2 regions of the Nocardioides sp. GCM10027114 genome follow, and region 1 is predicted to be linked to the other one. Evidence: predicted binding sites of a transcription regulator. Region 1 holds the regulator's gene; the other holds the start of a gene.

Region 1 (5,477 bases):
CGGTGTCGCCAACTCGTTCGAGGCCAACGTCGTGGTCCGGCTGCAGCCGCTCGGCGCGACCGAGACCGTCCTCGAGATGCCGATCACCGCCGAGGGCTGGATGGGCGAGCAGCTGTTCCCGTTCGAGGACACCCTCGACCTGTCGGGCATCCCGGCCGGCGAGTACCTCCTGACCGCCTCCACGGACGACCCGTCCGGCGGGACCGAGGGCACCGGCCCCCACACCGACACCCGGACGATCGTCATCGGCTGAGGACCCCTCAGGCCAGTCCGCACCCCGCCCGGCTCACCGCCAGCGCGGGGTGCGGGCGAGCAGCGCCGCGACCGCGGCCACGCCGGCCGTGGAGGTCCGGAGCACCTCGGTGCCGAGCCGGACCGGGCGGGCGCCCGCGGCCGCGAACGCCAGCACCTCGTCCTCGGTGAGGCCGCCCTCGGGTCCCACGACGACCGCCAGCCGTCCGGACTCGGGCAGCTCGACGGCGGAGAGCGGGTCGGTGGCCTCCTCGTGGAGCACCACCGCGACGTCCGCGTGACCGAGGACTTCGACGACGTCGGCGGTGGTGGCCAGCGGGGCCACCTCGGGGAACCACGCCCGCCGGGCCTGCTTGGCGGCCTCCCGGGCGGTGCTGCGCCACTTGGCCAGCGACTTGGTGGCCCGCTCGCCCTTCCAGACGGCGACGCTGCGGGAGGCGGCCCACGGCACGACGGTCGCCACGCCGATCTCGGTCAGGACCTCCACCGCGAGCTCCCCTCGGTCGCCCTTCGGCAGCGCCTGGACGACGGTCACGGCGGGGTCGGGCTCGGGCGGGGTGTCGACGGCGGTCACCGTGACGACCAGCAGCCGCTTCCCCGTCTCGGCGACCTCGCCGGTCGCCAGGGTCCCGGCGCCGTCGGTCAGCACCACCGGTTCGCCGATGCGCAGCCGGCGTACGGCCACGGCGTGGTGCGCCTCGTCGCCCTCGACGGTGACGGCGGAGCCGACGCGGACGCGGTCCAGCGACGGCACCAGGTGGACCGGGAGCGACATCCGCGCGCCCCGCTCAGTGGGCGTTGAAGGCGTCGCGGAGCCGGCCGAACACCGACTTCGCGCCGCTCGGCCGCACCTGACCGGACGGCTGCTGCTCGTCACGCAGGCCGGCGAGCTCCCGGAGCAGCTCCTCCTGCCGCGCGTCGAGCCGGCTCGGGGTCTCCACGACCACGGTGACGACGAGGTCGCCGCGGCCGCCCCGCAGCCCGGGGACGCCCCGGCCGCGCAGCACCTGCTCGGTGCCGGACTGCGTGCCGGGCCGGATCTCGAGCTCGAACTCGGTCTCCACGCCGGAGTCGGCGCCGCTCTCGGCGTCCGCCTCGAGGGTGGGCAGCGTCAGGGTGGTGCCGAGCGCGGCCGCGGTCATCGGGACCGTCACGGTGCAGTGCAGGTCGTTGCCGTGGCGGGTGAAGGTCTCGTGGGGCGCGACCGAGATCTCGACGTACAGGTCGCCGGCGGGGCCGCCGCCGGGGCCGACCTCGCCCTGGCCGGTGAGCTGGACGCGGGTGCCGGTGTCGACGCCCGCGGGGATCTTGACGGTCAGCGTGCGGCGGGACCGGACACGGCCGTCGCCGGAGCACTCGCGGCACGGCTCGGGGATGATCGTGCCGAAGCCGCGGCAGGCCGCACAGGGGCGCAGCGTGCGGATCTCGCCGAGGAAGGAGCGCTGCACCTGCGCGACCTCGCCGGCACCGCGGCAGGTCTCGCAGGTGACCGGCTCGGTGCCGGGCGCGGCGCCCTCGCCGGAGCAGGTGCCGCAGACGACCGCGGTGTCGACCTTGATCTCGCGGGTCGCGCCGAACGCCGCCTCGGCCAGGTCGACCTCGACCCGGATCAGGGCGTCCTGGCCGCGGCGGACGCGGGGCCGCGGGCCGCGGCCGCCGGTCGCGCCGCCCGGGGTCGCACCGCCGAAGAAGGCGTCCATGATGTCGGTGAAGGAGAACCCGGCGCCCTGGCCGAAGCCACCGGTGCCCCCGAACGGGTCGCCGCCCCGGTCGTACGCCGCCCGCTTCTGCGGGTCGGAGAGCACCTCGTAGGCGCGGGAGACCTCCTTGAACTTCTCCTGCGTCTCCGGGTCCGGGTTGACGTCGGGGTGCAGCTGGCGGGCCAGTTTCCGGTAGGCCTTCTTGATGGCGTCGGCGTCCGCGTCGCGGGAGACGCCCAAGAGGTCGTAGAGGTCCTGACTCACGTGTGGTCCTTCAGTCGGTCGTTCTCGGTACGGCGGTGGGGTGCGGCGGCGGTGCGGGGCAGGGTGGTGCTGGCGCTCACGCCTCGTCGAGGATCCGGGAGACGTAGCGGGCCACGGCGCGCACCGCGGCCATCGAGCCGGGGTAGTCCATGCGGGTCGGACCCACGATCCCCAGTGTGGCGAGCGCCTGGTCACCCGGCCCGTAGCCGGTGGCGATGACACTCGTGGCAGCGAGCTCCTGGTAGGGGCCCTCGTGGCCGATGCGCACGGTCACCGCACCGCCGGCGTGCGCCTCACCGAGCAGCTTGAGCAGCACGACGTGCTCCTCCAGCGCCTCGAGCAGCGGCCGGACCGCGGTGTCGAAGCTCTCGCCGAAGCGGGCGAGGTTGGCCGCGCCACCGACCGCGATGCGCTCGTCGGAGCGGTGGTCGGACATCGACTCGACGAGGGTGGCGACGACCCGGTCGGTGGTCGTCGGCGGCGCCTGCGGATCGGTCGGCTCGGAGACGAGCCGCACCAGCGCCTTGGTGGCCTCGGCGATGGTCGACCCGGTCGCAGCCTGGTTGATCCGGGTGCGCAGGTCGCCCAGCTCGGCGTCGGTGACCTCGTGGTCGAGCTCGACGAGGCGCTGCTCGACGCGGCCGGTGCTGAGGATCAACACGACGAGCAACCGGGTCGGGGTCAGCGCGACCATCTCGATGTGACGCACCGTGGAGCGCGACAGCGTGGGGTACTGCACCACAGCCACCTGGCGGGTCAGCTGCGAGAGCAGGCGCACCGACCGCTGGACCACGTCGTCGAGGTCGACGGCGCCGTCGAGGATGGTGGCGATGGCCCGCTTCTCGGCGGTGCTCATCGGCTTCAGGGTGGTCAGCCGGTCGACGAACAGCCGGTAGCCCTTGTCGGTCGGCACCCGGCCGGCGCTGGTGTGGGGCTGCATGATGAAGCCCTCCTCCTCCAGCGCGGCCATGTCGTTGCGAACCGTGGCCGGGGAGACGCCGAGTCCGTGGCGCTCGACGAGCGCCTTGGAGCCGACGGGCTCCTCGGTGGCGACGTAGTCCTCGACGATCGCGCGGAGGACGGCGAGCTTGCGGTCCTCGTGCACTTCTCCCCACCTCCTGTCGGGCCTGTCACTGGGCCGGCCGGCCCACCCCAAGGCTGGCACTCGTCTCGACTGAGTGCCAATCCTACTAGTCTCCTGCGCATGGGCGATGCTTCCGTGAGCCGGTTCACCGAGGTCGCCGACCGGGTCTGGGTCGCCCGCCACGAGTGGTGCGACGTCAACGTCACCGCGGTCGGCGGCGGGCGCGGCGTGCTGCTGGTCGACACCCTCGGCTCGACGGCCGCGGCGCGGTCGATGCTCGAGGGCGTGCGCCGGCTCGGGGCCGGCGAGGTGGTGGCCGTCGTCAACACCCACTGGCACTACGACCACGCGTTCGGCAACGACGCCGTGCTCACGGCGTACGGCGCGGTGCCGGTGCACGCCCACGAGACCGCCGCGGTGGAGCTCGAGCAGTGGGGCCCGGAGGTGCAGCGCCGGCTGGCCGAGGACCCCGCCGAGCCGCACGCCGCCGAGGTCGCCGCGACCCGGCTGGCCCTGCCGGACCGGACGTTCTCCTCCGCCCGGGTGCTCGACCTCGGCGACCGCGCGGTCGAGCTGGTCCACCCCGGCCGCGGCCACACGGGGGGCGACCTGGTCGTGCGGGTGCCGGACGCCGACGTGCTGCTCGCCGGCGACCTCGTCGAGGAGTCCGCTCCCCCGTCGTACGGCGACGACTCCTGGCCGCTGGAGTGGCCCCTGAGCCTCGACATCGCCCTCGGGCTGCTCACCTCCGGCAGCGTGGTGGTGCCGGGGCACGGCGCACCGGTGGACCGCGACTTCGTCGAGCAGCAGCGCAACGAGATCGGCATCGTCGCCGAGACCGTCCGGGACCTGGCCGGCCGCGGGGTGCCGGTCGCCGAGGCGCTCGACGCCGCCGAGTGGCCGTTCCCGGCAGGTGGTCTCGCCGAGGCCGTCCGCCGCGGCTACGAGCACCTGCCCCGCAGCCAGAAGCGGCTGCCGCTGATCTGACGGCCGCCCCGATCCGACGGGTGGAGCGGCCCGCGGGTGGGTACCGTCCGGACATGAGCAACCCGGACAGCCCCGAGGACACCGAGAACGCCGAGCGCAGCGACAACCCCGAGCCCGGCGACATCAGCGACGACCAGCTCCCCGAGGACCTGCAGCCGACCGAGGACAACCCGCTCGCCCGGGACCTCGACGAGGAGGACGCCGAGGTCGACGACCTCGACCTGCTCGACGGCGGCAAGCCCGCCGAGCAGTGGGACGACGAGGACCTCGAGGACTGACGCACGCCCTCCCGCTCCGGGAGGAGTAGGACCTTGCAGGTCCGGGCATACTTCCCGTGGAGCAGGGGCCTGCCGCGGCCCCTTGCCGGGAGATCGGGGGTTCCTCATGGCCGTGTCACGTCGTGTCCACGCCGTCCTTCACCTCGGGCTGACGCTGCTGGCGATGGCCGTCGTCGCCGCCGTCCTGCACGGTGTGGTGGAGCTGTCGCTCGTCACGTCCGTGATCGTGTCGGTCGCCGTCGTCGGCGTCGTCTCGGCGGCCGAGTGGGCCGGCTGGCACAAGTCCCCGGCCCGGACCGACGTCCCCGCGTCGTACCACACCCATCGCACTCTGCACGGCGGCGGCTACCCCACCGGCATCAGCCAGGACACCCCGCCCCGCCACTGACCCGCGAGGTGGCACGGTTGGCCCGCCGAGGTGGCGCGGGTGGCCGTGCGTACAGGACCGAGTGCGCCACCTCGCGGGGCCATGTGCGCCACTTCGTGGGAGTACGGCGCGTGGTCGCCGGGACGCGCGGGACGAGCGCCTAGCGTTGGGCGGGTGACTTCCCCGCGCGACCGCTACGGCTCCGACGTCCTGGCCACCGACTGGAAGGCCCCCAAGCGGGGCCGCGCCGTGGAGGCGCCCGCCGAGCTGGGGGCGGTGGTCGAGGAGGTGACCACCGACTGGTGCGGGGAGATCGTCGCGGTCGACCGGGACCTGCACACCGTCACGCTCGAGGACCGCCGCAACCGGCGGCGGACCTTCCCGCTCGGGGCGGGCTTCCTGCTCGAGGGCCGGCCCGTCATCCTGACGGCCCCCGTCAACCGACCGGCGCCGGCGAAGCCGACCCGCACCGCATCCGGCTCCGTCGCGGTCCACGGCGCCAGGGCGCGGGTCGCCCGGCAGAGCCGGATCTACGTCGAGGGCCG
Region 2 (5,477 bases), on a different contig from region 1:
TAGTCGCGGGCGCCCCGGTCGCCGGTGGCGGTGTCACGCACACCCCCCCAGTGGTCGCGGCCCAGCACCACTGGGTGGCCGGGCACCCCGTCGTACGCCGCGCGGGCCAGCGTGGCCCGGTCGGCGCCGGTGGCCAGCAGCCGGGCGAGCACCTCGGCGGTCAGGTCGGGCAGGTCGACAAGGGTGACCACCGCAGCATCCGCGTCCCCGCCGGCCAGGGCGGCCAGGCCGGCACGCAGCGAGGCGCCCATCCCCTCGGCCCAGTCCTCGGCGACCACGACGCCGGCCTGCTCGTCGGCGAGCAGGTCGCGGGCGCGCCCGGCTCCGGCACCGAGCACGACGGTGACGTCGTCACAGCCGCCGTCCCGCAGCACCGCCGCGGCCCGCCGCAGCCAGGACCCGTCGGTGTCGTGCACCAGCGCCTTGGGCCCGCCCATGCGGGTCCCGGCGCCGGCGGCCAGCAGCAGCCCGTGCACACTCACCCGGCCAGTCTGGCAGCCGGGACCCGGCGGCCGGCCGGCTCAGCCGTCGAACGCCTCGGCGTACAAGGCCGCGAGCTCGTCGTCGTACTGGGCGCTGAAGCCGCAGATCATGACCTGCCCGTCGTTGGCGGCGACCAGGTAGCGGCCACCCTCCTCGAACTCCACCGAGACCAGCAGCTGGGCGAGGTCGCGGTCGGGCGCGGTGACGGTCACGAGGTCGGTCTCCTCGCCGGCGTACCACTGGGTGGGCGCGAGGGTGACCATGCCCTCGCTGATCTCCTGCACCTCACCGTCGAAGGCGACCTGGGCGTTGGACAGGACCGCGGCGGTCGGCACCATGCAGCGGGCACCGTTGGGCGCCGGGGCCTGCAGCTGGGTGACGCTGGTGTCGTCGGGGGACGGCGCGACCTCCTGGGCACCGTCGTCGCCGTTCAGGAAGAGGAACCCGCCGGCGACGGCGATCACCACCGCAGCGGCAGCCGCGACCACCCAGGTGAGCGGGCTGCGGTCGTGGGTGCCGGTCTCGCGGGACTCGTCGGTCACGTCGTGGCTCATGGTGCTCTCCAGGAGTCGGGCGACCCGGTCCGGGTCGGTGGGCGGCAGGTCGGCGGCAGGGTCGGCCGCGCGCAGCCGCTCACGCAGCTCGTCGTCACGGTCGGTCACCGTCGCCTCCCCTCTGTCGTCCCTTCATGTCCGGACCCCGTACCCCGCTTTCGCAGCTCCTCCCGCAATTTCTCGCGGGCGCGGTGGAGCCGCAGGTTGGCGGCGTTCACGGTGAGGTCGAGGACGGCCGCGATCTCGGTCGGCGTCAGCTGCTCCCACGCCCACAGTCGCAGCAGCTCGGCGTCCTGCGGGCGCAGCCTGGCCAGCGCCGCCGACAGGTCCGGGTCGGGGTCGGCCGCCGGCGGAGCGGCCTCGCGGGGCGGGTCCACGGTGGCGATCCGGGCGGCCAGCCGGCGCCGACGCCGCTCCCCGCGCTCAGCATTGGCCAGGCAGTTGCGGGCCACGCCGTAGGCCCACGGCAGCGCCTCCCCCGGCACGTCGTCGAGGCGGCGCCAGCACACCAGCAGCGTCTCGGCGAGCACGTCCTCCGCGGTGTCGGGGTCGGAACGCCGCACCAGGAACCGCCGCACCGGCTCCATCACCTCGCCGGCGAGCCGCTCGAAGCGCTCCCGCCGCCCGCGGTCGGCGACGTCGGTCTCGGCAGGCACGTCCCCATCCTTGCGGAAACCTCGCCCCGGAAATGGCAGCAGGGCCCCCGCCGAAGCGGAGGCCCTGCTGTTTGTGCTGGCGGACGTCATACGTTCCGGTCGCTATAGCGCTCGGTTCGTATGACGTCTCGCGGAGCGGTGGGACTCAGAAGTCCATGCCGCCCATGCCGCCGGTCGGGTCGCCACCCATGGGGGCGGCCTTCTCCGGCTTGTCGGCCACGACGGCCTCGGTGGTGAGGAACAGCGCGGCGATCGACGCGGCGTTCTGCAGCGCCGAGCGGGTCACCTTGGCGGGGTCGAGGATCCCGGCCGAGATCATGTCGACGTACTCGCCGGTGGCGGCGTTGAGACCGTGCCCAGCCGTGAGGCCGCGCACCTTCTCCGCCACGACGCCGCCCTCGAGACCGGCGTTGACCGCGATCTGCTTGAGCGGGGCCTCGGTGGCCGCGCGAACGATGTTGGCACCGGTGAGCTCGTCGCCCTCCAGCTCCAGCTTCTCGAAGGCCGCGTCGGCAGCCTGCACCAGGGCGACGCCACCGCCGGCGACGATGCCCTCCTCGACGGCCGCCTTCGCGTTGCGAACGGCGTCCTCGATGCGGTGCTTGCGCTCCTTGAGCTCGACCTCGGTGGCCGCGCCGACCTTGATGACGGCCACGCCGCCGGCCAGCTTGGCGAGGCGCTCCTGGAGCTTCTCGCGGTCGTAGTCCGAGTCGGACTTCTCGATCTCGGCGCGGATCTGGTTGACCCGGCCCTCGATCTGGGCGGCGTCGCCGGCACCCTCGACGATGGTGGTCTCGTCCTTGGTGATGACGACCTTGCGGGCCTGGCCGAGCAGCTCGACGCCGGCGTTCTCGAGCTTGAGGCCGACCTCCTCGCTGATGACCTGGCCACCGGTCAGGATCGCGATGTCCTGCAGCATGGCCTTGCGGCGGTCACCGAAGCCCGGGGCCTTGACGGCGACGGACTTGAAGGTGCCGCGGATCTTGTTGACGACCAGCGTGGACAGCGCCTCGCCGTCGACGTCCTCGGCGATGATGACCAGCGGCTTGCCGGACTGCATGACCTTCTCGAGCAGCGGCAGCAGGTCCTTGACCGAGGAGACCTTGGAGTTGGCGATGAGGATGTAGGGGTCCTCGAGGACCGTCTCCATGCGCTCCGGGTCGGTGACGAAGTACGCCGAGATGTAGCCCTTGTCGAAGCGCATGCCCTCGGTGAGCTCGAGGTCGAGCCCGAAGGTGTTCGACTCCTCGACGGTGATGACGCCTTCCTTGCCGACCTTGTCCATCGCCTCGGCGATGATCTCGCCGACGGTGGTGTCGGCGGCGGAGATCGACGCGGTCGCGGCGATCTGCTCCTTGGTCTCGACGTCCTTGGCCATGCCGAGCAGCTGCTCGGACACCGCGCCGACGGCGGTCTCGATGCCGCGCTTGAGGCCCATCGGGTTGGCACCCGCGGCCACGTTGCGGAGGCCCTCGCGGACCATCGCCTGGGCGAGGACCGTCGCGGTCGTGGTGCCGTCACCGGCCACGTCGTCGGTCTTCTTGGCGACTTCCTTGACGAGCTCGGCCCCGATCTTCTCGTAGGGGTCCTCCAGCTCGATCTCCTTGGCGATCGACACACCATCGTTGGTGATGGTGGGCGCGCCCCACTTCTTCTCGAGGACGACGTTGCGACCCTTGGGGCCCAGCGTCACCTTCACCGCGTCGGCGAGCGTGTTCATGCCACGCTCGAGGCCGCGGCGGGCCTCCTCGTTGAACGCAATCAGCTTCGGCATAACTCCTGCGATTCCTCACGCCTAGAGTTCGTGGACGGAGTCGGAGGGCTGCCCGCGACGGACGATCCGGCTGTCCCGGCGGACCCTTCCCGCCGGCGCTGGTGGACCTCAACCAACCGATCCGGTTTGTCACTCTCATGCTAAGAGTGCCAGCTCAATGTTTAGCACTCGGGGTGGGCGAGTGCAAACGATCCGTCCGCCGGTCCAGCGGGCCCTCCCGCTCCGACCGGCCGGGCGGGATCAGGCCAGCCGGGCGGCGAGCAGGTCGGCGAAGGCGGCCGCGTTGTCAGGGATCACGTCGAGGTAGAGCCCCGGCTCGATGAGCTCGAGCTCGCTCACGACCAACCGGCCGTCGTGGCGCATCATGTCGACCCGGGCGTACGCCGGCACCTCGCCGAAGCGAGAGCCCACCACCGCCACGGCGCGTTCGGCGAGCTCGAGCGCCTCTGGATCGAGCTGCACCGGGCGCGACCCGCCGCCGTACAGCTCGTGGACACGGATCTCCCCCTCGGCCGGCAGCTTGTCGACCTGGGCCGTGGCGTGCCCCTCGAGCACGAACACCGAGGTCTCCCCCTCGGTGCGGACCGACTCGACGAGCGGCTGCACGACCCACGGGGAGGCGGTGAGCCCCTCGAGCCGCTGGTCCTCGAGGCTCTCGGCCACGACCACACCGACGCCGCCGGCGCCGGTACGAGGCTTGACGACGACGGCGCCGTGCTCGGCCAGTGCCGCAGTGAGGCCGGGCAGCAGGTTGGCGTCGTCGAGGAGGTCGGTCGGCACCACGGGAAGGTCGCCGAGGTCGGCGAGGTAGGCCTTGTCGGCGTTCCACGTGAACACGTCGGCACCGTTGAGCAGGGTCGTGACCTTCTCGACGTGGCGGGCCCAGGCCAGGAACTCGTCGAGCCGACGGTGGTAGTCCCACGTCGACCGCACCACCACCAGCCGCGCAGCCGCCCAGTCGACCTCGGGGTCGTCCCAGCGCTCCCAACGGGCGTCGACCCCGCGTCGCGCAAGCGCGGTCAGCAGGTGGTCTCCGCCCGGCTCGCCGTCGGGCATCAGGTTGAAGGTCGCGAGCAGTACGTCAGGCACGTTCCGACCCTAGACGTCGGCCGCCGAAGGCTCGGGAGCGGCCGGGGGGTCGGGTGCGTGGTGCCCGAACGGGATCCGGACGACCACGCCGAGCGCGGCGAGCACCGACGGCAGCATCGCCTTGGCCGTCCGCTTGTAGCCGTGCGCGCTGGGGTGGAACCGGTCGAGGCTGAACATCTCGTCGGGGTTGGTGATGAAGAACGGCCCCACGACGTCGGCCAGGGACACCACCCGCGCCCCGCACTCCAGCGCCGCCCGCCGCTGCGCCGCGGCGAGCTGCCGCGAGGCCCGGGAGCCGAGTGCCCGCAGCGGCTGCGGCACCGGCCGCAGCGCGCCGAGGTCCGGGCAGGTGCCGACCACCACCGCGGCGCCGAGCTCCTGCAGCCCCTCGATACAGGCGACGAGGTGGCGCACCGACTCGGCGACCGGCACCCGGTGGGTCACGTCGTTGCCGCCCACCACGATCACCGCCACCTCCGGCTGCACCCCCGCGGGCAGCGAGGCGAGCTGGTCGGCCAGCGCGCTGCTCTCCGACCCGACGACCGCGAGGGTGGTCAGTCGCACCGAGCGTCGCGCCGCCTTGTGGACGCCCTTGGCGAGGCGGGCGCCGAGCGTGCCCTTGGCCGTCTCGGCGCCGAGGCCGGCTGCGATCGAGTCCCCCAGGACGACGAGCTCGACGGTGTCGCCGAGGCTCTTCTTGTAGACCCGGTCCGCGTCCGGGGGCTCGTCGCCGAGCGGGTGCCCGATGAGCCGTCGGGCCGCGGCCGCCTGGCGGCGCAGCAGGTGGCGGGCCGTCAGGGACAGGCCGCCGCCGACGACGGCGGCGCCCCCGAGGACCACGGACGAGCGGCGCAGGATGCTCACCCGCGCAGTTCAACCATGCCCGGCCGACCCGGCCGCCAACACAAGGTGGCCGGCGGC

The links. The regulator HrcA, encoded in region 1, represses chaperone genes, less so after heat shock. The targets are predictions, from matches to a motif close to TTGGCACTCGNNNNNNNCGAGTGCCAA.
Region 2: groL (chaperonin GroEL) is a predicted target of HrcA. The motif match lies at 3,629-3,655, and genes of this name have one in related genera.

What each region holds. Positions count from the first base shown of each region.
Region 1 is NZ_JBHSSS010000019.1:127,731-133,207, reverse strand. It holds gene ACFP2E_RS08945 (Gmad2 immunoglobulin-like domain-containing protein) at 1-253, shown strand, start outside; gene ACFP2E_RS08940 (16S rRNA (uracil(1498)-N(3))-methyltransferase) at 287-1,027, opposite strand; gene dnaJ (molecular chaperone DnaJ) at 1,041-2,216, opposite strand; gene hrcA (heat-inducible transcriptional repressor HrcA) at 2,293-3,321, opposite strand; gene ACFP2E_RS08925 (MBL fold metallo-hydrolase) at 3,421-4,287, shown strand; gene ACFP2E_RS08920 (hypothetical protein) at 4,341-4,565, shown strand; gene ACFP2E_RS08915 (hypothetical protein) at 4,672-4,953, shown strand; gene ACFP2E_RS08910 (DUF3097 domain-containing protein) at 5,107-5,477, shown strand, end outside.
Region 2 is NZ_JBHSSS010000009.1:111,540-117,016, forward strand. It holds gene ACFP2E_RS05355 (NTP transferase domain-containing protein) at 1-482, opposite strand, end outside; gene ACFP2E_RS05360 (hypothetical protein) at 522-1,145, opposite strand; gene ACFP2E_RS05365 (RNA polymerase sigma factor) at 1,142-1,693, opposite strand; gene groL (chaperonin GroEL) at 1,839-3,467, opposite strand; gene ACFP2E_RS05375 (RimK family alpha-L-glutamate ligase) at 3,708-4,556, opposite strand; gene ACFP2E_RS05380 (SGNH/GDSL hydrolase family protein) at 4,566-5,420, opposite strand.